2 regions of the Massilia sp. WG5 genome follow, and region 2 is predicted to be linked to the other one. Evidence: predicted binding sites of a transcription regulator. Region 2 holds the regulator's gene; the other holds the start of a gene.
What was found. Region 2 encodes NrdR, which represses ribonucleotide reductase genes. Its sites were predicted from a motif close to CACNANATNTNGTG; they were not measured.
Positions count from the first base shown of each region.

Region 1: a site for NrdR is predicted at 1,551-1,564, ahead of AM586_RS11800 (ribonucleoside-diphosphate reductase subunit alpha). Genes of this name have one in related genera too.

Region 1 is NZ_CP012640.2:2,666,365-2,676,321, forward strand. It holds gene AM586_RS11800 (ribonucleoside-diphosphate reductase subunit alpha) at 1-1,389, opposite strand, end outside; gene AM586_RS11805 (sigma-54 dependent transcriptional regulator) at 1,803-3,284, opposite strand; gene AM586_RS11810 (PAS domain-containing sensor histidine kinase) at 3,321-4,979, opposite strand; gene AM586_RS11815 (PP0621 family protein) at 4,985-5,272, opposite strand; gene AM586_RS11820 (inner membrane protein YpjD) at 5,269-6,072, opposite strand; gene AM586_RS11825 (ABC transporter ATP-binding protein) at 6,215-7,009, opposite strand; gene AM586_RS11830 (ABC transporter permease) at 7,012-7,848, opposite strand; gene AM586_RS11835 (ABC transporter substrate-binding protein) at 7,895-8,869, opposite strand; gene AM586_RS11845 (hypothetical protein) at 9,135-9,957, shown strand, end outside.
Region 2 is NZ_CP012640.2:5,301,229-5,311,185, reverse strand. It holds gene AM586_RS23690 (riboflavin synthase) at 148-777, opposite strand; gene ribD (bifunctional diaminohydroxyphosphoribosylaminopyrimidine deaminase/5-amino-6-(5-phosphoribosylamino)uracil reductase RibD) at 780-1,859, opposite strand; gene AM586_RS23680 (GspH/FimT family pseudopilin) at 1,909-2,508, opposite strand; gene AM586_RS23675 (type IV pilin protein) at 2,505-2,933, opposite strand; gene AM586_RS23670 (PilX N-terminal domain-containing pilus assembly protein) at 2,964-3,671, opposite strand; gene AM586_RS23665 (PilW family protein) at 3,668-4,621, opposite strand; gene pilV (type IV pilus modification protein PilV) at 4,618-5,166, opposite strand; gene nrdR (transcriptional regulator NrdR) at 5,257-5,727, opposite strand; gene glyA (serine hydroxymethyltransferase) at 5,755-7,002, opposite strand; ZMP/ZTP riboswitch at 7,099-7,198, opposite strand; gene AM586_RS23645 (SDR family oxidoreductase) at 7,351-8,103, shown strand; gene ybgC (tol-pal system-associated acyl-CoA thioesterase) at 8,385-8,789, shown strand; gene tolQ (protein TolQ) at 8,813-9,496, shown strand; gene AM586_RS23630 (biopolymer transporter ExbD) at 9,523-9,951, shown strand.

The DNA.
Region 1 (9,957 bases), 2.6 Mb from region 2:
GCGCAGGTCGAGGAATTCCTCGATGTCCAGGTGCCAGGTTTCCAGGTAGCCGCAGACCGCGCCCTTGCGCTTGCCGCCCTGGTTGACCGCCACGGCGGTGTCGTTCGCCACTTTCAGGAACGGAACCACGCCCTGCGACTTGCCGTTGGTGCCCTTGATGCGCGAACCCATCGCGCGGACCGGGGTCCAGTCGTTGCCCAGGCCGCCGGCGAACTTCGACAGCAGCGCGTTTTCCTTGATCGCGTCGTAGATGGCTTCCAGGTCGTCGCCGACGGTGGTCAGGTAGCACGAGGACAGCTGCGAGCGGCGGGTGCCCGAGTTGAACAGGGTCGGGGTCGAGCTCATGAAGTCGAAGCTCGACAGCAGGTTATAGAACTCGATCGCGCGCGCTTCACGGTTTTCTTCGCGCAGGGACAGGCCCATCGCGACGCGCATGTAGAAGGCCTGCGGCATCTCGATGCGGGTTTCGCGGATGTGCAGGAAGTAGCGGTCGTACAGGGTCTGCAGGCCGATGTAGCCGAACTGCAGGTCGCGGTCGGCGACGATGGCCTTGGCCAGCTTCTGCAGGTCGAACTTGCCCAGCTCTTCATCCAGCAGCTCGGCGTCGATGCCCTTGGCGATGTACTGCGGGAAGTAGGTGACGTACTCGGCGGCGGCGCCGGCTTGCGCGACTTCCTTGCCGAAGACTTCCTTGCGGATGGTGTGCAGCAGGATGCGTGCGGTGACCTGGCTGTAGGCCGGATCCTTTTCCATCAGCGCGCGGGCGGCCAGGATGGCCGACTTGTGCAGCTCCTCGACCGGCACGCCGTCGTACAGGTTCTTCACGGTTTCGGCCAGGATGGCGTCGGCGTCGACGTGCTTTTCCAGGCCCACGCAGGCGGCGCCGATCAGGGCCGACACTTCGTTCATGTCCAGCGGGCGGCGCACGCCGCCGTCGACCACGGTGAACTGCGGCGCGGCGACTGCCGTGGCGCCCGACGCTTCCTTGGCGGCGCGGCGCTCGTCCATGCGCTTGGCGCGGTACAGCACGTATTCGCGCGCGACGTCATGCTCGCCCGAGCGCATCAGGGACAACTCCACCTGGTCCTGCACATCCTCGATGTGGAAGGTGCCGCCGTTCGGCTGGCGGCGCACCAGGGCCGCGACCACGTTGTTCGTCAGCTGCTCGACCAGGTCGCGGATGCGCGCCGACTCGCGGCCCTGCTCGCCGTTCACGGCGAGGAAAGCCTTGGTCATCGCAACGGCGATCTTGGAGGGAGCGAACGGCACCACGGCGCCGTTGCGGCGGATGATGCGGTAATCATGGTTGGCGACCAGATCGGCCGCGCTGGTGCCGGCGGCCGCCGTTCCTGGTTGCGGATTGATGGAGATGTCCGAAGATGTTTGCATTGAGCCTCCCAGGATGGCTTGCGCCACCGACTAAAAACGATGAATGCCAACTGTACAAAGTTGGCAGCCTATTAACTTTTTGAAGAATAATAAAGAGGAGAAGCCTGTCCTGAAAAAGCCTGCAACCGGCCCTCCTCTGTTTGGCTGACTCTGTCACTGACCACTAGATCTAGTGTTTGAGCGCCGTATGAACCTAAGTATAGTCGATATTCGGCAATATCAAAGAGTCTGCCCAACGGATTTTTTTGTAGCGCCAAGCTTGACTTTTTCCAAGGCGAATCATTATGGGGCTCGGAATGAAAGTAAGCACTAACATAGCGTTTTAAGGGCGCAACCATGGTGCGGCCTGCTGCTCAAGCGCTCAGCAAAACTCCATGCTGCGATGGCGAAAAGGCAACAGCTACTGAGCCATATCAAGGCTCCGGCGCATGGATGTCCAGCTTCTGCATCTGGTAGCGCAACTGGCGCACGCTGATGCCGAGCAGGCTGGCGGCCTGGGTGCGGTTGAACTGGGTCTGCTGCAGGGCGCGCTGGATGATGTCGCGCTCGACCTGGCTCAGGTAGTCCGGCAGGTTGCTGGGCAGCTCGCCGGCGCCCAGCGCGGGCATGCCCGGCGCCGCCTCGGCCGGCACGGCGGACGGTGGCGCGACGGAGGCGGCAGCCGGCGCGACAGGCGCGGACGCCGGCATCGCCAGCCCGGCCGGTGCCGGTTCGCGCGGCGCGGCGCCGGCGTCGGCCAGGCGCGCGCCCTTCAGCAGCAGATCGCCGGCCTCGATCACGCCATCGTTGGCAAAGGCGAGCGCGCGTTCCAGCACGTTTTCCAGTTCGCGCACGTTGCCGGGAAAGGCATAGCCGCGCAGCGCCTCCTGCACCCCGGCGCCAAGGCGCGCATTGCCCGGGCCCGCCAGGCGCGTCAGGATGGCCTCGGTCAGCAGCGGCAGGTCGTCGAGGCGCTCGCGCAGCGGCGGCAGGGTCAGCTCGATCACGTTCAGGCGGTAGAACAGGTCCTGGCGGAACTGGCCGGTCTCGACCAGCTTCGCCAGGTCCTTGTGCGTGGCGCTGATGATGCGCACGTCCACCGCCTCCTCGGCGGTGGCGCCGATCTTGCGCACGCGCCGCTCCTGGATCGCGCGCAGCAGTTTCACCTGCATCGCCAGCGGCAGGTCGGCCACCTCGTCCAGCATCAGGGTGCCGCCGTTGGCCGCCTGGAAGAAGCCGTCGCGCTCGTCGGTCGCGCCGGTGAAGGCGCCTTTCCGGTAGCCGAAGAACTCGGCCTCCATCAGCGCTTCGGGAATCGCGCCGCAGTTGACCGCGACGAAAGGCTTGCCGGCGCGCGCGCTCTGCGCATGGATCTCGCGCGCCGCCAGTTCCTTGCCGCTGCCGGATTCGCCGTTGATGGCGATCGGCGCCTGCGAGCGCGCCAGGCGCCCGATCTGGGCGCGCAGCGCCTGCATCGCCTGCGAACGGCCGAGCAGGCGTGAGTCGCCGCCCTCGCCCGCCCCTTGGGCCGCCTGGGCCGCCGGCGTCTCGGACAGGCGCAGCGCCGAGCGCACCATCGTACGCAGGTCGTCCAGCACCACCGGCTTGGAGACGTAGTCGAAGGCGCCCGCCTTCAGCGCGATCACCGCATTCTCGGCGCTGCCATAGGCGGTGATGACGGCGATCGGCGTGCCGCGCCCCTGGCCGGCGACCTCGCGCACCAGTTCCAGGCCGGTGCCGTCGGGCAGGCGCATGTCGGTCAGCACCAGCGCATAGCCGTGCTGGCCGAGCAGCGCGCGCGCTTCGCGCACGGTGGAGGCGCTGTCGACGTCCAGGCCCATCTTGACCAGGGTGATCTCGAGCAGCTCGCGCAGGTCAGCTTCGTCGTCGACTACCAGGATGCGGGGTGAGCCCATAGCGCTGTGTTTTCCTTACTCTTATATATAGTGTGTTCAGGCCGCGAAGGTGATCACGAAGCGCCCCGGCGCGTCGAAGCCGCCGGGGCCGTCGACCCGGTATTCGTAGTCGAGCATGGCGCCGTTGTTCAGGCACAGCTCGCGCGCCAGGTAGAGCCCCAGGCCGGTGCCCTTGCTCGAGGTGGTATAGAAGGGCTCGAACAGGTGGGCCCGCACCTCGGGCGTGATGCCGGGGCCGTCGTCCTGCACGTGCAGCTCGACGCGGCCGGTGGCGTCCAGCACCGGGAAGATGCGGATGCTGGCCGGCTTGCGGCTCGCATAGCGTATGGCATTGCCGAGCAGGTTGACCAGCACTTCGCGCAGGTGCAGGCCGTCGAAGCGCACCGTGCGGTGGCCGCTGTCGCCGATGTACACCATATTATCGGGCAGGCCATGGGTTTCCGTGAATTCGGCCTTCAGCTCGGCGAGGAAGGCGCCGAGCGGCACCGGCTCGCCGCCCGGCTGCACCTTGCGCGACAGTTTCAGGATGTCCTCGACCATGCGGTTCACGCGCGCCACGTTGTCGCCGACGATGCGCAGCAGGCGCGTCTCGGCCGGGCCGGTCAGGTCCTCGGCCAGCAGCGAGGTCGCGTGGCCGATCGCCGACAGCGGATTCCTCACCTCGTGCGCGATGCTGGCGGTCAGCCGGCCCATCGAGGCCAGCTTCAGTTGCTGCGCCTGGTTCTCGATGGCGCTCACGTCCTGCATGAAGATCACGCTGCGCTCGGCCTCGCCGTCCGGGGTGTCGACCCGTGCGAAGCGCAGCTTCAGGTGCAGCGGCTGGTCGAGGCGGCCACGCACCGGTCCCGCCTGCTCCTGCCAGCGCTTGACGGTGACGTAGGCCTCGGCCCGGACCCCGCCCAGCCAGTCCGCGAAACCCTGCGCCACCGGTTCCAGCGCGGGGACATCGGCCAGGCGGAAGCCGGCGCCGGACTCGATGCTGTCGTCTTCCAGCCCCAGCATGCGGCGCGCCGCCGGGTTGCCGGCAAAGACGACGCCGTCGTGCCCCGCCACCAGGATGCCGTCGCCGGCGTCGTCGACCACGATGCGGTACACCGCCTGCTGGATCTTGAGGTCGGCGCCGCGCCTGGCCGCCAGCTCTTCCTGGCCGATCAGCCGCGCTGCCAGCCGGCTCACCAGCAGCACCACGGCGAAGAAGGCCGCGCCCATCAGCCCGGCCTGGAACAGCGGCGGGTCCTGGTCGCGCATGAAGATCTGCCAGGTGCTCTCGGCCAGCAGGAACAGGGTCGCGAGCGAGGCCGAGAACAGCGCCAGGAGCAGCGGCGCGAGGATCGCCGCCCCGGCCAGCGGGAACAGGTAGAGCAGTCCAAGCCCGCTGCGCGCGCCGCCGGCGGCCAGGTAGAGCAGCGAGATGACGGCGATGTCGACCAGGATCTGGCAGGAGAGCTGCCACATGAAGCGGTGCTTCCAGCCCTGGGTGACGGTGGCGAACAGCAGGGACGCCAGCACATAGGCGATGCAGGTCTCGGCGTAGGCCGTGCCGCTCAGCTGGTTGCCGATGTGGCTGTGGCGCGTGTCGACCGCGAGGTAGACCAGCAGCACCAGCGCGATCACGATGCGCGTCACGTTGAGCGTCTGCAGCGAGCGCCAGAAGGTCTCCCGCGACGCGGCGGACAAGGTCTGCCAGGGCGACATGCGCCTCAATTCGGGCGCGAAGCGGCTGACTGGTGCGCGTGCGCCTGGCTGCAGTAGTCGCGTCCGCCCTCGTGCACCGCTTCGGAAGCCGGGAAATAGATGCCGCAGTGGGCGCAGCTGGTCATGCGCTCGGATTCCTCGATGCGGGCCGAGGCGCGTGCGGGGCCGGCGCCGGGCATCCCTTCCCCGCCCTGCGGCTGGTAGCTGCGCGCGCTGACCGCCGCCCGTAGTTTGCTGCGTACCGCCATCACCACCAGGATGATGAGCGCAATCCAGAAGAGCAGTCGCGTCATGTGAACCCCCGGTGCAAAACGACTTCAAAGACAAAACGGCTGCCGACATATGCCAGCGCCAAGGTAGCGAATCCCGCCAGCGTGAAGCGCAGCGCGGTCTTGCCGCGCCAGCCGCGCCAGCGGCGTCCGGCCAGCAGCGCGGCGAACAGCAGCCACGACAGCAGCGCGAAGAAATTCTTGTGGTCCCAGCGCAGCGCGCGCCCGAACAGCTGTTCCGAGAACACGATGCCCGACAGGACGGTCAGGCTGAGCAGTACGAAGCCGATGCCGATCATCCGGAACAGCAGCTTTTCCATGGTCAGCAAAGCCGGCAGCTGGTCGATGGCGGCGCCGAGCCAGCCCTTCTTCGCGCTGCGCGTATGCAGGCGGGTCTCCTGCAGCGCCATCAGCACCGCATGAAAGGCGGCGATGGTCAGCGTGCTGTAGGCCATGATGGCAACCGCGACATGCCAGCCGAAGGCCGGGGTCTGCTCCCCCACCGGCATCAGGCTGCCGGGGAACAGCGGCGGCAGCAGCGCCGACACTGCCGCGCATGGCATGATCATGCGGCGCATCCCGTCGAGCGCGATATTCCGGTTTTCGATCCACCAGGCCGCCACCGAGATCCACAGCGCGGATGACAGCATGAAGGCGAAGCCGACCCGCAGCGTGCCGTTGGACAGCATGTCGGGCCAGAGCGCCGCGCCATGCAGGACCCAGGCCAGCAGGGTCACGCCGGAAACGACGCCGCCCCGCTGCGCCGGCAGCAGGACACACACCGCGTACAGGATGGCCGCGGCGATGAAAAAGGTGGTTTGCATAGGGGCGAGTCTACACTATCCGGATGGGCGGAGAACAGCTTGACAACTTACCACGTCGTCCCCGCGGAGGCGGGGACCCGGGTTTGTTCGCGGCCCGCCTGCTGAACTTGGATTCCCGCCTTCGCGGGGACGACGCGCCAACTTAATCCACCGCAGCAGACTTGATTTCTGCTTCGTGATGCCGCTGCTGTTCCTCCATCACCAGTTGCCCCAGCTCGCGCTTGAGCGCGTTGAACTCCGGCGCCGACGGATCGCGCATGCGCGGCAGCTCGACCAGCATGTCGCGCTTGACCGTGCCCGGCCGGTAGGTCATCACGACGATGCGGTCGGCCAGGTAGATCGCTTCCTCGATGCTGTGGGTGACGAAGATCACGGTCTTCTTCAGCTTGGCCCAGATGCGCAGCAGCTCGTCCTGCAGGTTGCGGCGGGTCAGCGCATCCAGCGCGCCGAAGGGCTCGTCCATCAGCATGATCGGCGAGTCCAGCGCCAGCACGCGCGCGATCGCGACCCGCTGGCGCATGCCGCCGGACAGGTCTTTCGGGAAGCGCTTGCCGAAGTCTTCCAGCGACAGCAGTTTCAGGAGCTCGGCCACGCGCGCCGCGACCTGCGCCTTCGGCATGCCCTTGATGTCGAGGCCGAAGCCGACGTTCTGCTCGACCGTCATCCAGGGAAACAGCGCGTATTCCTGGAACACCATCCCGCGCTCCGGCCCCGGTCCGGCGACCGGTGCGCCGTCGGCGGTGATGCTGCCCCGGGTCGGCGGCGCGAAGCCGGCGACGGCGTTCAGCAGGGTCGACTTGCCGCAGCCGGACGGGCCGAGCAGGCAGACGAACTGGCCGCGCGGGATCTCCAGGCTGATGTTCTCGAGCGCGACCATGCGGCGGCCGTCGGTCTCGAACACCTTGCTGACCTGGTCAATGACAATATGCGCGCTCATGCTCAATGCTCCAGGCCGCGGTGCCAGCGCAGCAGATGGTTGTTCAGCCGGTTCATCGCCCAGTCGATCGCCAGGCCCAGCAGGCCGATGGTGATCATGCCGGCGATGATCTTGTCGGACCAGAAGTATTCGCGCGCTTCGGTGATGCGGAAGCCCAGGCCATTGTTCACCGCGATCATCTCGGACACGATCACCACGATGAAGGCGGTGCCGACGCCGATGCGCATGCCGGTCAGGATGTATGGCACGGCGGCCGGCAGGATCACGCGCAGGAACATGGTGGCGCCGCCGGCACCCAGGTTGCGCGCCGCGCGCAGGTAGATGGCGTCGACCTGGCGTACGCCGGCGATGGTGTTCATCAGTACCGGGAAAAAGGCGCCGATCGCGATCAGGAAGATCGCCGGCGGATTACCCAGCCCGAACCACAGGATGGACAGCGGGATGTAGGCGATCGGCGGGATCGGGCGCAGCAGCTGCACCAGCGGATTCATCCAGGCATACACGACGCGGCTCGCGCCCATCGCCAGGCCGAGCGGCAGGGCCAGCACGGCGCCGACCGCGAAGCCGACCACCACCCGGTACAGGCTGCCGAGCGAATCGACGATCAGCTCGCCCGAGAACATCCAGCCCAGCTTGCCGCCGCCGGGGTTGTTCTCGTGCCAGGTCGCATATTCCTGCAGCGGCAGCAGGTAGGCCACCCACTTGCGCCATACCGCCAGCGGCGACGGCAGGATATTCGCATTCACCCATCCCATGCTCGCCGCCAGCTGCCAGATCGCGATCGCGACGATCGGCACCACCAGGCCGACCGCGATGTCCTGTGCCCTTCGTTTCACCATACTGCTCTCCGATGATGACTTGGTGGGCACGGGCGCCCACCCTGCATTATTTGACGTTGAGGCTTTTCTTGGCCTCCTCCAGCAGGTCGGTCTTGACCCATTCCTTCGCCGCCGGCGGCTTGCCCATGCGGCCGACGCCGGTCTTGTGCATGATGTCGGTGGTGATCTGGATGTGCTCCGGGGTGACGTCGTAGGTGTACGCCGCATTGCCCATCGCGTCGCGGAAGTCGTCGCTGGTGATCTGGCCCTTGAACACGACGTCGCGCACGTACTTCTCGGCCAGCGCCGGGTCCTTGATGAAGGTGCTGGTGGCCTGCACGAAACAGCGCATGAACTTCTCGGCCAGCGGACGCTTGGTCGTGTAGAACTTCTCGGTCATCACCATGGTCCGCACCGGCTCGCCGATCGGGGTGTCGTAGGGCTTCAGGACTTCCACGCCGAAGCCCTTGTTGATCGCCTGCGAAGACTGCGGCTCGGACTGCATCATGGCGTCGATGTTCTTGCCCAGCAGCGCCTGGTTCAGGTCGGCATAGGCCAGGTAGATGACCTGCACGTCCTTGCCCGGCGCGGCGTCGGCGCTCAGGCCGGCCTTCTGCAGCTCGGCCATCAGCAGCACTTCCTGGATCCCGCCGCGGGTCACGCCGACCTTCTTGCCCTTCAGGTCCTTGACGCTCTTGATATTGCTGTCCTTCCCTGCCACCAGGCGCACGCCGCCCTTGGCAAAGCCGGCCACCACGTAGATCGGGGCATTGCCGGCGCGGCCGGAGATCGCCGCTTCCGAGGCCGTGGTGCCGACGTCGATCTCGCCGGCGATGATGGCCTGCATCACGTCGAGTCCCTTGGCGAAGACACGTTCCTCGACCTTGAGGCCGCACTTCGGCGCGATTTCCTTGATGTACGACACCGCGCCGTAGTGCGCGAACTTGAGGTTGCCGAGGCGGACCGTCTCCTGGGCCTGGGCGCTGCCCGCGGCCAGCAGGGCGGCGATGATGATGGTCTTGCCAAACGCTTTTGCTGTCATTGCTGTCTCCGTTATAGGTCTGCTTCGAGTTCTGCGTCAATGAGCTGCTGCGGTAATGCAAACTTAATATTTCACTGAGGCTATAACGTTCAGCAACAAATTGTCAAACGGTACCAGTGCATATTTACCAGCCATTATTCATTCGACCTGCTGGTGTGAGATCGATACCGGTGGTGACATTTGATGACTTTTAGCGCGCTCATAATCCGGATAATCACGGTATCGCCGCCCGCCCGAGGCCTCCGAAACACTTTTCCTGGACACCATGCGTACTTTCTCTCCCCTGATCCTCTGTGCCGTCCTGGCCGCCTGCAGCGGTGGCGGCGATTCGACGACAGTTACCCCGCCGACGGCGCCCACGCCGCCGACCTCGTCCACGCCACCGCCACCGCCACCGGCGCCGGCGCCGGCGCCAGCGCCGACGCTCACCCTGTCCAGCCCGACCGTCCGCACCATCGCCGGCGGCAGCGCCATTCCCCTCATTGCCAGGCTTTCCAGCGGCGGCGCCGTGCACTGGCAGCTGGCCACCGGCGCGCCCGGCTCGCTCAGCGCCGACACCGGCGATACCGTGCGCTACCTGCCGCCAGCCGGCGCGCTCGCCGTCCCTGCAGCGGTGGCGATTACCGCCAGCGGCGATGGCGGCGCAAGCGCTACCATGACCTTGGCGGTGACGCCGGATCCGGGCACGCCGGGACTGTATGCAATGGCATGGCGCACCACCACCGATCCCACCATGTTCCAGCCGGTCGGTGTGGCCGCCGACCTTGCCGGCAACGTCTACGTAGAGCTTTTAATTACCAACCAGAGCCCCTCCAGGAGAGGTGCGCCGAGCCTGGTCAAGATCGCGCCAGATGGCTCGATCATGGTACTCATCGGTATGGTAGACGGCGCAGGAAGCTGGTTTGGCCAACCCGACACATTGAACAACGCCAACCGCCTGTATTGGGCGTCGAACATGGTGCTGGATCGCGCCGGCAACCTGTACTTCTCCACCATGCCTGGCGGTTTTGGTATCGGCGTGGGCCAGCAGGCCAGCTCTGGGCCGGCGATCCTGAAGATCACACCAGCCGGTGTCCTCTCGGTACTGG
Region 2 (9,957 bases):
ATTCTGCGGTAAATACGGGCGAGCGAATGCCCAACCTACTGATCGTTTTACCAGCGGGAAGTCTACGACAAATGGCTGAGACAGGGAGGAAATTTGTTCGGCCGCGCCCGCGTTGCGCAGGCGCCGGCCGATGTCGGAAGACGCCGATCAGGCCTTGGCGGCGGTCAGCATGCGCTCGACGTAGCGCGCGATCAGGTCGATCTCGAGGTTGACCCTGGCGCCGGCATGCAGGTGCTTGAGGGTGGTGACGGCGATCGTGTGCGGGATCAGGTTGATCGAGAAGCGGCAGACTTTCGCGCCATTCGCCTCGAGGTCCTCGACGCTGTTGACGGTGAGCGAGACGCCGTTCACCACGATCGAGCCTTTGTAGGCCAGGTATTTGCCCAGCTCCACGGGCGCGTCGATGACCAGCTTGTAGGATTCGCCGACCGGCTCGAAGCTGTGCACGGCGCCGAGGCCGTCGACGTGGCCCGAGACCAGGTGGCCGCCGAGGCGCTCGGCCAGGGTCAGCGCCTTTTCCAGGTTGACTTCGCCCGGCTGGTCGAGACCCGCGGTGCGGTTCAGGCTCTCGCGCGAGACGTCCACCGCGAAGTCGCTGGCGCTCTTCTCGACCACGGTCATGCAGGCGCCGTTGATGGCGATCGAGTCGCCCAGCGCGACGTCGGCCATCGGCAGGCCGCCGGCATCGATCTGCAGGCGCACGCCCGCGAACGAGCCGCCTTCGAGCGGCGTGACCGACTTGATGCTGCCCACGGCAGCGACGATTCCAGTAAACATCCCTATTCCTTTTCTTGATGATGGAAGCGCGCCAGGATGCGCAAGTCGGGGCCGACCTGCTGCACGCCATGGAAGCGCAATGCAAACTTGTCCTGCAGCCTGTCCAGCGGCGGCAGCGCGAACATGCCCTGCCCCGGCCCGATCAGGCTGGGCGCCAGGTAGACCAGCAGCTCGTCGACGCAGGCTTCGCGCACCAGCGAGGCATTCAGCTTGCTGCCCGCCTCGACGTGCAGCTCGTTGATCTCGCGTTTGCCCAGTTCCAGCATCAGGGCCGGCAGGTCGACCTTGCCGGCGTCGTTCGGCAGCAGGATGACTTCGTGGCCGGCTGCGCGCAGCTGCGCCGCCTTGCCTTCGTCGGCCCGGGCCGCGACGATCCAGCACGGCTCGCCCTGCAGGATGCGGGCGCCGGGGTCGATCTCGAGCCGGCTGTCGACGATCACGCGGCGCGGCTGCAGCGGGGTGTCGATGCCGCGAACGCTCAGCTGCGGATCGTCGGCCTTGACGGTGCCGATGCCGGTCAGGATCGCGCTCGCGCGGGCGCGCCACGCATGGCCGTCGGCGCGCGCCTCCGGACCGGTAATCCACTGGCTCTCGCCGGATTCCAGCGCGGTGACGCCGTCCAGGCTGGCGGCCGTCTTGAGGCGCACCCAAGGCTTGCCGAAGCGCATGCGATTGAAGAAGCCGATATTCAGTTCGTAGGCCTGGTCGGCCATCAAGCCGGCGCTGACCGCGATGCCGGCCGCTTCCAGCTGCGCCAGGCCACGCCCGGCCACCAGCGGGTTCGGGTCCGTCATCGACGCCACCACGCGGCCCAGGCCAGCCTGGATCAGGGCGTTCGAGCACGGCGGCGTGCGGCCATGGTGGCTGCAGGGTTCCAGCGTGACGTAGGCGGTGGCGCCGTGGACATCGTTGCCGCGCGCCTGGGCATCGCGCAGGGCCTGGATTTCGGCATGCGCCTGCCCGGCCGGCTGGGTGTGGCCGGCGCCGATCACTTCGCCGTCGCGCACGATCACGCAGCCGATGCGCGGGTTCGGCGCCGTGATGTACATGCCCTTGGCTGCCCACTCCAGGGCCAGCGCCATGCCTTCGGTATCGCTCAGTATCAGCACAATCGATTATCGCTTCGTTCGTTCATGGCGGCGCATTCGCTGGCGGCACAGCAGGACCGTCGCAGCTCGCGTCGCGCGCCGGGTCGCAGCTGCGTGCGCGGCCAAGCATATTGATTTTAATACGGCGGATGCCGCCGCCGTGGAACAGCGACAGCGTGCCGTAGCGCGCCGCCGCGGGATTGCTGTCGCGGCAGCTGCGCCCGGCGCCATTGTAGGCGATATAGTAAGGCGGCGCCTGGCCGGTGAAGGAAAAGCCGACCGTCATGCCCTGCGCCAGCGGGCCGTGCTCGGCCAGGATGGTGTCGCCCGGGCCCGGCCGGCGGTCGCCGTCGCGGTCGAGGAACACGGTCCAGCCGCGGCGCCAGTCGGCCCCGCCCTCGCCCTTCGGCAGCAGCGTGACGACGTCGCCGCGCGCCAGCGCCTGCGCGCGCGCCAGGCCGACGGCGGCGAACAGGTCGCCGGTGGCGGTCTTCAGCTGCTGGGTGCGGACCAGCCCGGCCAATCCGTGGCCGCCCGCCGCCAGCAGCACGCCAAGCACCGCCAGCACGATCAGCAGCTCGACCAGCGAAAAACCGGCGCGCCGCGGCCGCAGGGGCGGAATCCGGCAAGGCGGGACGCTCATGGCCAGCAGCGGCCGGATCCCTCGGCCGCGTGCACCCCATAGCTGTCGAGGCTCAGGGCGCCGCAGTCCGGATCGCGGAAGCGGCTGTCCACCTTGACCGTGCCGGGACGGGCGCGCACCACGACGCAGTCGGCGATGTCCTGCCCGGTGCAGGCATGGGCGTCGAGCTCGTAGGCGCTGGCGCCCGCGGTGGCCGCCGACCACCAGCGAAAGCCCTGGGCATCCTCGGACGAGAACTCGGCATAGCTGTTGTGCTGCAGGCGGTAGCGCTCCTGCTGGTGAATCGCTTCGATCAGGGCGATCTGCGCCTCGGTGCGCCTGGTGCGCACCACATGTCCGGCATAGCTCGGGTAGGCCGTCGCCGCCAGGATCGCCAGGATGACCATCACCACCAGCATTTCGATCAGGGTAAAGCCGCGTTGCATTCGCATCTCCTCGTCGTTTCAGGATGTCCTTCACTTCACGGCCTCGGCATGCAGCCGCGACCAGTTGGCGATCTCGCGCCAGCCGATCCGTCCGGCCGGCAGCTGGGCCGGCGAGGGGGCGGCTTGCGCTCCCGGCGCCGGCGGATCGGGCGCCGGCGGATCGGGCGGCGCCGGCTTCGGCTTGCGGTACACGGACTGCAGCACGACCCGACTCGTTTCGATGCTGCCGAAGCCGATCGCGGTGACCCGGTAGAAGCTGCCGAGCGACTCCCCTGCGCCCGGCGGTGCGATCTTTTCGATCAGGTAGGCGGGCGGATGCGCCGGCAGCAGGCCCTTGCCGACGCCGAAAGCGGCGCCGGTAAAGTATCCGTAAGGCACCAGGGCCGGATGGCCGACCTCCGCCAGGTCGAGCGCCTGCCAGGCCGGCGGCGAGGTCGCGCTGCACAGGCCGCGCGCGGTGCCGCCGCGCCCGCAAGCGTCGACAAAGCCCCCGGCCCCTGCAGCCGTGAACCGGGCAGCGCGGGCAGGATCGACCCCCACCGCGCTGGCGGCGATATCGCGCTCGGCATCACGCAGGCCCGCCTCGGCCGCCTCGAGGGCAAGGCTGCGCTCGCGCTCCGCGCCTGCCGAGGCGATCGAGGCGAACACCGCATTGCAGATCGAGACGCCGAGCAGCATCGTCACCAGCATGATCACCAGCGCGCAGACCAGGGCCGCGCCGCGCTGGCGCGCCCTCACGGGGCCTCCGCCGGCAGCGCCACCGTGGCCGAGAACAGCCGCCGCTCGCGCCGCCGCAGGCTGTCCGGCAAGGCGTCTTCGCGCAGCACCGTGCCCTGGTCGGCGGCGGCGGCGCCGGCCGCGTGCAGCGCGCCGAACAGCTGGAATTCCTGGCTTGCGCTGTCGCGCCGGGTCGGCCGCGCGCCGTGCAGCAGCAGGCCGACGCGCACGCTGACCACGCGCTTCCACCACGTACGGCGATTGAACTCCGCGGGCGCCAGGCCGGCGCCGAGGGCCGCATCCAGCGCCCGGATCGCGTCGGCGTTCACGTAGCGGTTGGCGGCGCCGTCGCGCGGGGTGTCGGTATCGATGCCGTACAGCACCTGGAAGCTGTCGACGCCAGCCACCACCGCGTCCGCGCTCCAGTTGGCGGCGCCGCGGTACTTGCAGCGCAGTTCGGCCTCGCCGGCAGCATTCTTCGCCACATAAAAAATGCTCCAGCCCTCCTCGCCGGCCGCGACGGAAAAGCCGGCGCAGTCGGTCACGCTGCCGTCGCCCGATCCGGCGCCGGCGCCGGGAAAGCGCACCGCCAGCACGTCGCTGCCGTTGGCGACGGCCGCCAGCGGCACGGCGATGCCGGCCGTCGCGCCGCCGAGCGAATGCGCGTCGAGCCCCGCCAGCCGGGCCGGCAGCACGCCAGGCGGCGCCGACAGGTCGAGCTGCATGGGGTCGGCGTGGGCGGCCTGGCGCACCGCGCGGCCGACGATGTCCAGGGCCTCGCGGCCGGCTTCCTCGAGGGCGGCGCTCTCGGCCTGGGCGGCGTAGGCGGCATTGGCCAGCCCCAGCAGCCGGACCGCGGCCAGCACGACCGCCAGGCCGATGGCGATCGCCACCATCATCTCGGGCAGGGTCAGGCCGGCCTGGCGCAGCCGTGGGTGCAGCCTTGGATGCAGATGCGGCGGACGGCTCATGGCGCCCCCGCCCCGAGCGTCAGGAACACGGCCGGCGCATCCGGATCGTCCGGCCTGGTGCGCCAGCCCAGCTTGATCGTGACCGGGGCGCCAGGGTCGTCGCTGCAGGTCCAGGCCAGCACGCCCGCCGCGTCCGTCTGCTGGGCGTCGCGGCAGACCCGCATGCGTCCGCGCGGAAAGCGGCTGGCCAGCAGGGCCGCGGTTTCGGCCAGGTCGAAGCCCGCCAGCTGGGCCGGCGCGCAGTCGGCGTCGCCGTAGCAGGGATCGGCCGCGGCGACGGGTGCGCCGGCCCCGGCATCGAACTGGAGATAGGGATTGGCGGCATCGGGCAGCGCCATCGCGGCCGGATTCGCGCGCATGCGCTGGGCCAGCGAAGCGGCCAGCCGCATGCCGTCGGACAGGTGCGCCGTCTCGCTCGCGACACGCACGGCCACCGCCTGCACGGCCGCGGCCCCGGCAACGCCGAGCGCGACAATGAACAGGGCCACCAGCACCTCCGGCAAGGTGAAGCCGGCAACGGCGGGATGGGCACGGCGGCCGCGCATACGGCACCTCCAGTCTCGGTTCAGGAGACCAGAAGTTATCAGGCGAGCTCAGGCCGGCCGTGGCGGCCGCTCAAGCTTGCAAACGGAACTTTAATTGGAGGGGGTTTTCGCGCCCGGCCCGACTTCGGCGATCGCTTCCTGGAACTCGGCCAGGTCTTCGAAGTTCTTGTAGACCGAGGCGAAGCGGATGTAGGCGATCTTGTCGAGACGCTTGAGTTCCTGCATCACGAGTTCGCCGACGTAGACGCTGTCGACCTCGCGGCGGCCGCTGGTGAGCAGCTTTTCCTCGATCGAGGAAATGGCGGCGTCGATGGCGCCGGCGGCCACGGGACGCTTGCGCAGGGCCAGCATCAGGCTGCCGCGCAGCTTGCTCGACTCGAATTCGGTGCGGCTGCCGTTCTTCTTGACGATGATCGGCATCGACAGTTCGACCCGTTCGTAGGTCGTGAAGCGCTTGTCGCACTGGGCGCAGCGGCGCCGGCGGCGGATAGCGTCCCCCTCCTCGGATACGCGGGTATCGAGGACCTGGGTGTCTTCATGCTGACAGAAGGGACATTTCATGGCTGCCGGGCTGCTGCGCGTGTCGCTTTATGCTGCGTAGACCGGGTACTTGTCGGTCAGCTTCTTGACTTCCGCCTTGACGCGCTCGATGGTCGCGGCGTCATGCGGGTTGTCCAGCACGTCGGCGATCAGGTGGCCGACCTTGGTCGCGTCCTCTTCCTTGAAGCCGCGGGTGGTGAAGGCCGGGCTGCCGAGGCGGATGCCGGAAGTCACGAAGGGCTTCTGCGGGTCGTTCGGGATGCCGTTCTTGTTGCAGGTCATGTGTGCCTGGCCCAGGATGGCTTCCGCTTCCTTGCCGGTCAGTCCTTTCGAACGCAGGTCGACCAGCATCACGTGCGACTCGGTACGGCCGGATACGATGCGCAGGCCGCGCGCGATCAGGGTCTCGGCCAGGGCCTTGGCGTTCTTCACCACCTGCTGCTGGTAGTCCTTGAATTCCGGCGACAGCGCTTCCTTGAAGGCGACCGCCTTGCCGGCGATCACGTGCATCAGCGGACCGCCCTGGATGCCCGGGAAGATCGCCGAGTTGATGGCCTTCTCGTGCTCGGCCTTCATCAGGATGATGCCGCCGCGCGGGCCGCGCAGCGACTTGTGGGTGGTCGAGGTGACGAAGTCGGCGTACGGCACCGGATTCGGGTACTCGCCCGCGGCGATCAGGCCGGCGTAGTGGGCCATGTCGACCATGAAGTAGGCGCCGATTTCCTTGGCGATGCGGGCGAAGCGCTCGAAGTCGATGCGCAGCGCGAAGGCGGAGGCGCCGGCGATGATCAGCTTCGGCTTGTGCTCGCGCGCCAGGCGTTCCATCTGCTCGTAGTCGATGTCTTCCTGCTCGGTCAGGCCATAGGAGATGACGTTGAACCATTTACCCGACATGTTCAGGGCCATGCCGTGGGTCAAGTGGCCGCCTTCGGCCAGCGACATGCCCATGATGGTGTCGCCCGGCTTCAGCATGGCGAAGAACACGCCCTGGTTGGCCTGCGAGCCCGAGTTCGGCTGCACGTTGGCGGCTTCGGCGCCGAACAGCTGCTTGACGCGGTCGATCGCCAGCTGCTCGGCGATATCGACGTATTCGCAGCCGCCGTAATAGCGCTTGCCCGGGTAGCCTTCGGCATACTTGTTGGTCAGCTGGGAGCCCTGCGCCTGCATCACGGCCGGCGACGTATAGTTCTCCGACGCGATCAGCTCGATGTGGTCTTGCTGGCGGGTGTTTTCCTTCTGGATCGCATCCCACAGTTCCGGGTCGACGTTGGCGAGCGTGTGATCTTTTGCAAACATGAAAAAACTCCAATCGATAAGAGTACCAGGCAACAGGCAGCGCTGAATAAGGCGGGAGCCGGGACATAGGCAGCCGCGATACGAACCGTACCAGTCGGAGGCTGCCCAGGCGAACGGCAAAACGACATCTCACGCTCCACGGTGGATCTCCACCTTCACCGCCGGCAGGCGGTTTTCGCCAGTTACGTGAGACGTAAATGGAACTCCCGATTGTAAGTGAAGTCACGCCTCGCTTGCAAGAAAGCCGATGACCGTCTTGCAAGGCGGCCGCCGGGGGGCAAGCCATCCCGGCATGATCATTTCGGCTACAATCTCGCAGTTCAATCATCCACCAACCCGGGATCCAACATGATCGTATTCATTACCGGCGCATCGGCCGGCTTCGGCGCCGCGATGGCGCGCACTTTCGTCAAGAACGGCCACCAGGTGGTGCTGGCCGCGCGCCGCAAGGAGCGCCTGGAATCCCTGGCGCGCGAGCTGGGCGAATCCGCGCTGCCGGTCGCGATGGACGTGACCGACAAGGCCTCGATCGAGGAAGCGCTGTCGATGCTGCCGCAATCCTGGCGCCAGATCGACGTCCTGATCAACAACGCCGGCCTGGCCCTGAATACCAAGCCGGCCCACGAAGTCCCGCTGGAAGACTGGGACACGATGATCGACACCAACGTCAAGGGCCTGGTCACCATGACCCACGCCCTGCTGCCCTCGATGGTCCAGCGCGGCAGCGGCCTGGTCATCAACCTCGGCTCGGTCGCCGGCCACTACCCCTACCCGGGCGGCAATGTGTACGGCGCCACCAAGGCTTTCGTCGAGCAGTTCACGCTGAACCTGCGCGCCGACCTGGTCGGCACCGGCGTGCGCGCCACCAACCTGGCGCCCGGCCTGTGCGGCGGCACCGAGTTCTCGAACGTGCGCTTCAAGGGCGACGACGCGGCCGCCGCCAAGGTCTACGAAGGTACGCAGCCGCTGACGGCCGAAGACATCGCCGCGACCGCCTACTGGATCGCCACCCTGCCGCCGCACGTCAACGTCAACCTGATCGAGATGATGCCGACCTGCCAGGGCTTCGCGCCCTTCACGATCAAGCGGGGCCAGAATTGACAATTCTCAAACCGGGGTCAGACTCCCGATTTGGGAAATTGCCCAAATCAGGAGTCTGACCCCGGTTTGCGTTGCATCACGAATGTATCCGTAGCGACGCGGGTTGTGAGAAAGTGTTACAGTTATTGGCTAAGTATGCATGCCTCAAGTCTACTAATGCCCATTTGTTAACGGCCCTGCCATTAGGCCGGAATGCGTTTCGACTGCATATGTTCGGCACCGTACATATGGAGGATGAAAATCGCGTAGAATGTTTCCCATTTTCATTTATGGCAGCTGAAATGCCTTCAGTTTTCACCTGGACGGTACGGGTCTATTACGAAGACACCGACGCCGGCGGCATCGTGTACTACGCCAATTACCTGAAGTTCTTCGAACGCGCCCGCACCGAATGGCTGCGTTCGCTCGGCATTCAGCAGCAAGCCCTGCTCGACCAGGAAAGCGCCGCCTTCGTGGTGCGCAGTGCCACCGTCGAGTACCTGTCGTCCGCGCGCCTGGACGATGAATTGACGCTGCGCCTCAGCGTTGAAAAGCTGGGCCGCGCTTCGGTCCAGTTTGCGCAGCAGGCCTTCCACGGCGACACCCTGCTGTCGACCGCCAACGTGAAAGTTGGCTGCGTTGATGCGAAAACAATGCGCCCACGCCCCCTTCCCGACGCCGCCGCTGTTAAAATGCGTGCCGCCTAGAAAACATTTGACCAAATCTACTGATGAACGCAGTCCAAGACCTCTCCTTCATTGAACTGATCGCCAACGCGCACGTCCTCGTCAAGCTGATCATGGCGCTGCTGTTCGCGGTCTCGCTGATGAGCTGGACCTACATCTTCCGCAAACTGTTCGCGATCCGCGCGGCGCGCCGCCAGACCGAGCAGTTCGAACGCAGCTTCTGGGCCGGCGGCAACCTGCACACCCTGCACCAGAGCGCCAGCGCCCAGCGCGACCAGAGCGGTCCGCTGGCCCGCATCTTCGAAGCCGGCATGGGCGAGTTCATCAAGGGCAAGCAGGCTTCGCGCGACGCGCTCGACGTCGGCGCCGTGCTGGACGGCGCCCGCCGCGCGATGCGCGCCGCCTTCCACCGCGAACTCGATTCGCTCGACACGCACCTGAACTTCCTGGCCTCGGTCGGTTCGGTCTCGCCCTATATCGGCCTGCTCGGCACCGTGTGGGGCATCATGAACGCCTTCCGCGGCCTCGCCAACGTGCAGCAGGCAACGCTGGCCACCGTCGCTCCCGGCATCGCCGAAGCGCTGATCGCCACCGCGATCGGCCTGTTCGCTGCGATCCCGGCCGTGGTCGCGTACAACCGCTTCACCCACGATATCGACCGTCTCGCGATCCGCTTCGAAAGCTTCGTCGAGGAGTTCTCGAACATCCTGCAGCGCCAGTCGCGCTGATTGCTTCGGGATATTGAGGAAAGCTCATGGCATTCAACAGCAATATGCGGAGCAGCCGCCGCAAGCTGAAATCCGAGATCAACGTCGTGCCGTACATCGACGTGATGCTGGTGCTGCTCATCATCTTCATGGCGGTGCCGCCGACGCAGAACCCCAGCGAGATCAAGCTGCCCAGCGCCGAGCGTTCGACCCAGCCGCCGGACGACTACATCCAGATCGCGGTGAAGCAGAACGCCCAGCTGCAGATCGGCGTCACCGGCAAGCAGGCGCGCGCCCTCGAGGATGTGTCCAGCCGCTCGGCCCTGATCGAGCGCCTGCGCGCGATCCACGCCGAGCATCCGGACTACCCGGTGATGATCTCGGGCGACCGCGAAAGCAAGTATGACGATGTGATCCAGATGATCTCGGAAGCCAAGAAGATGGGCATCAACCGGGTCGGCCTGGCCACCAAGTAAAGAACG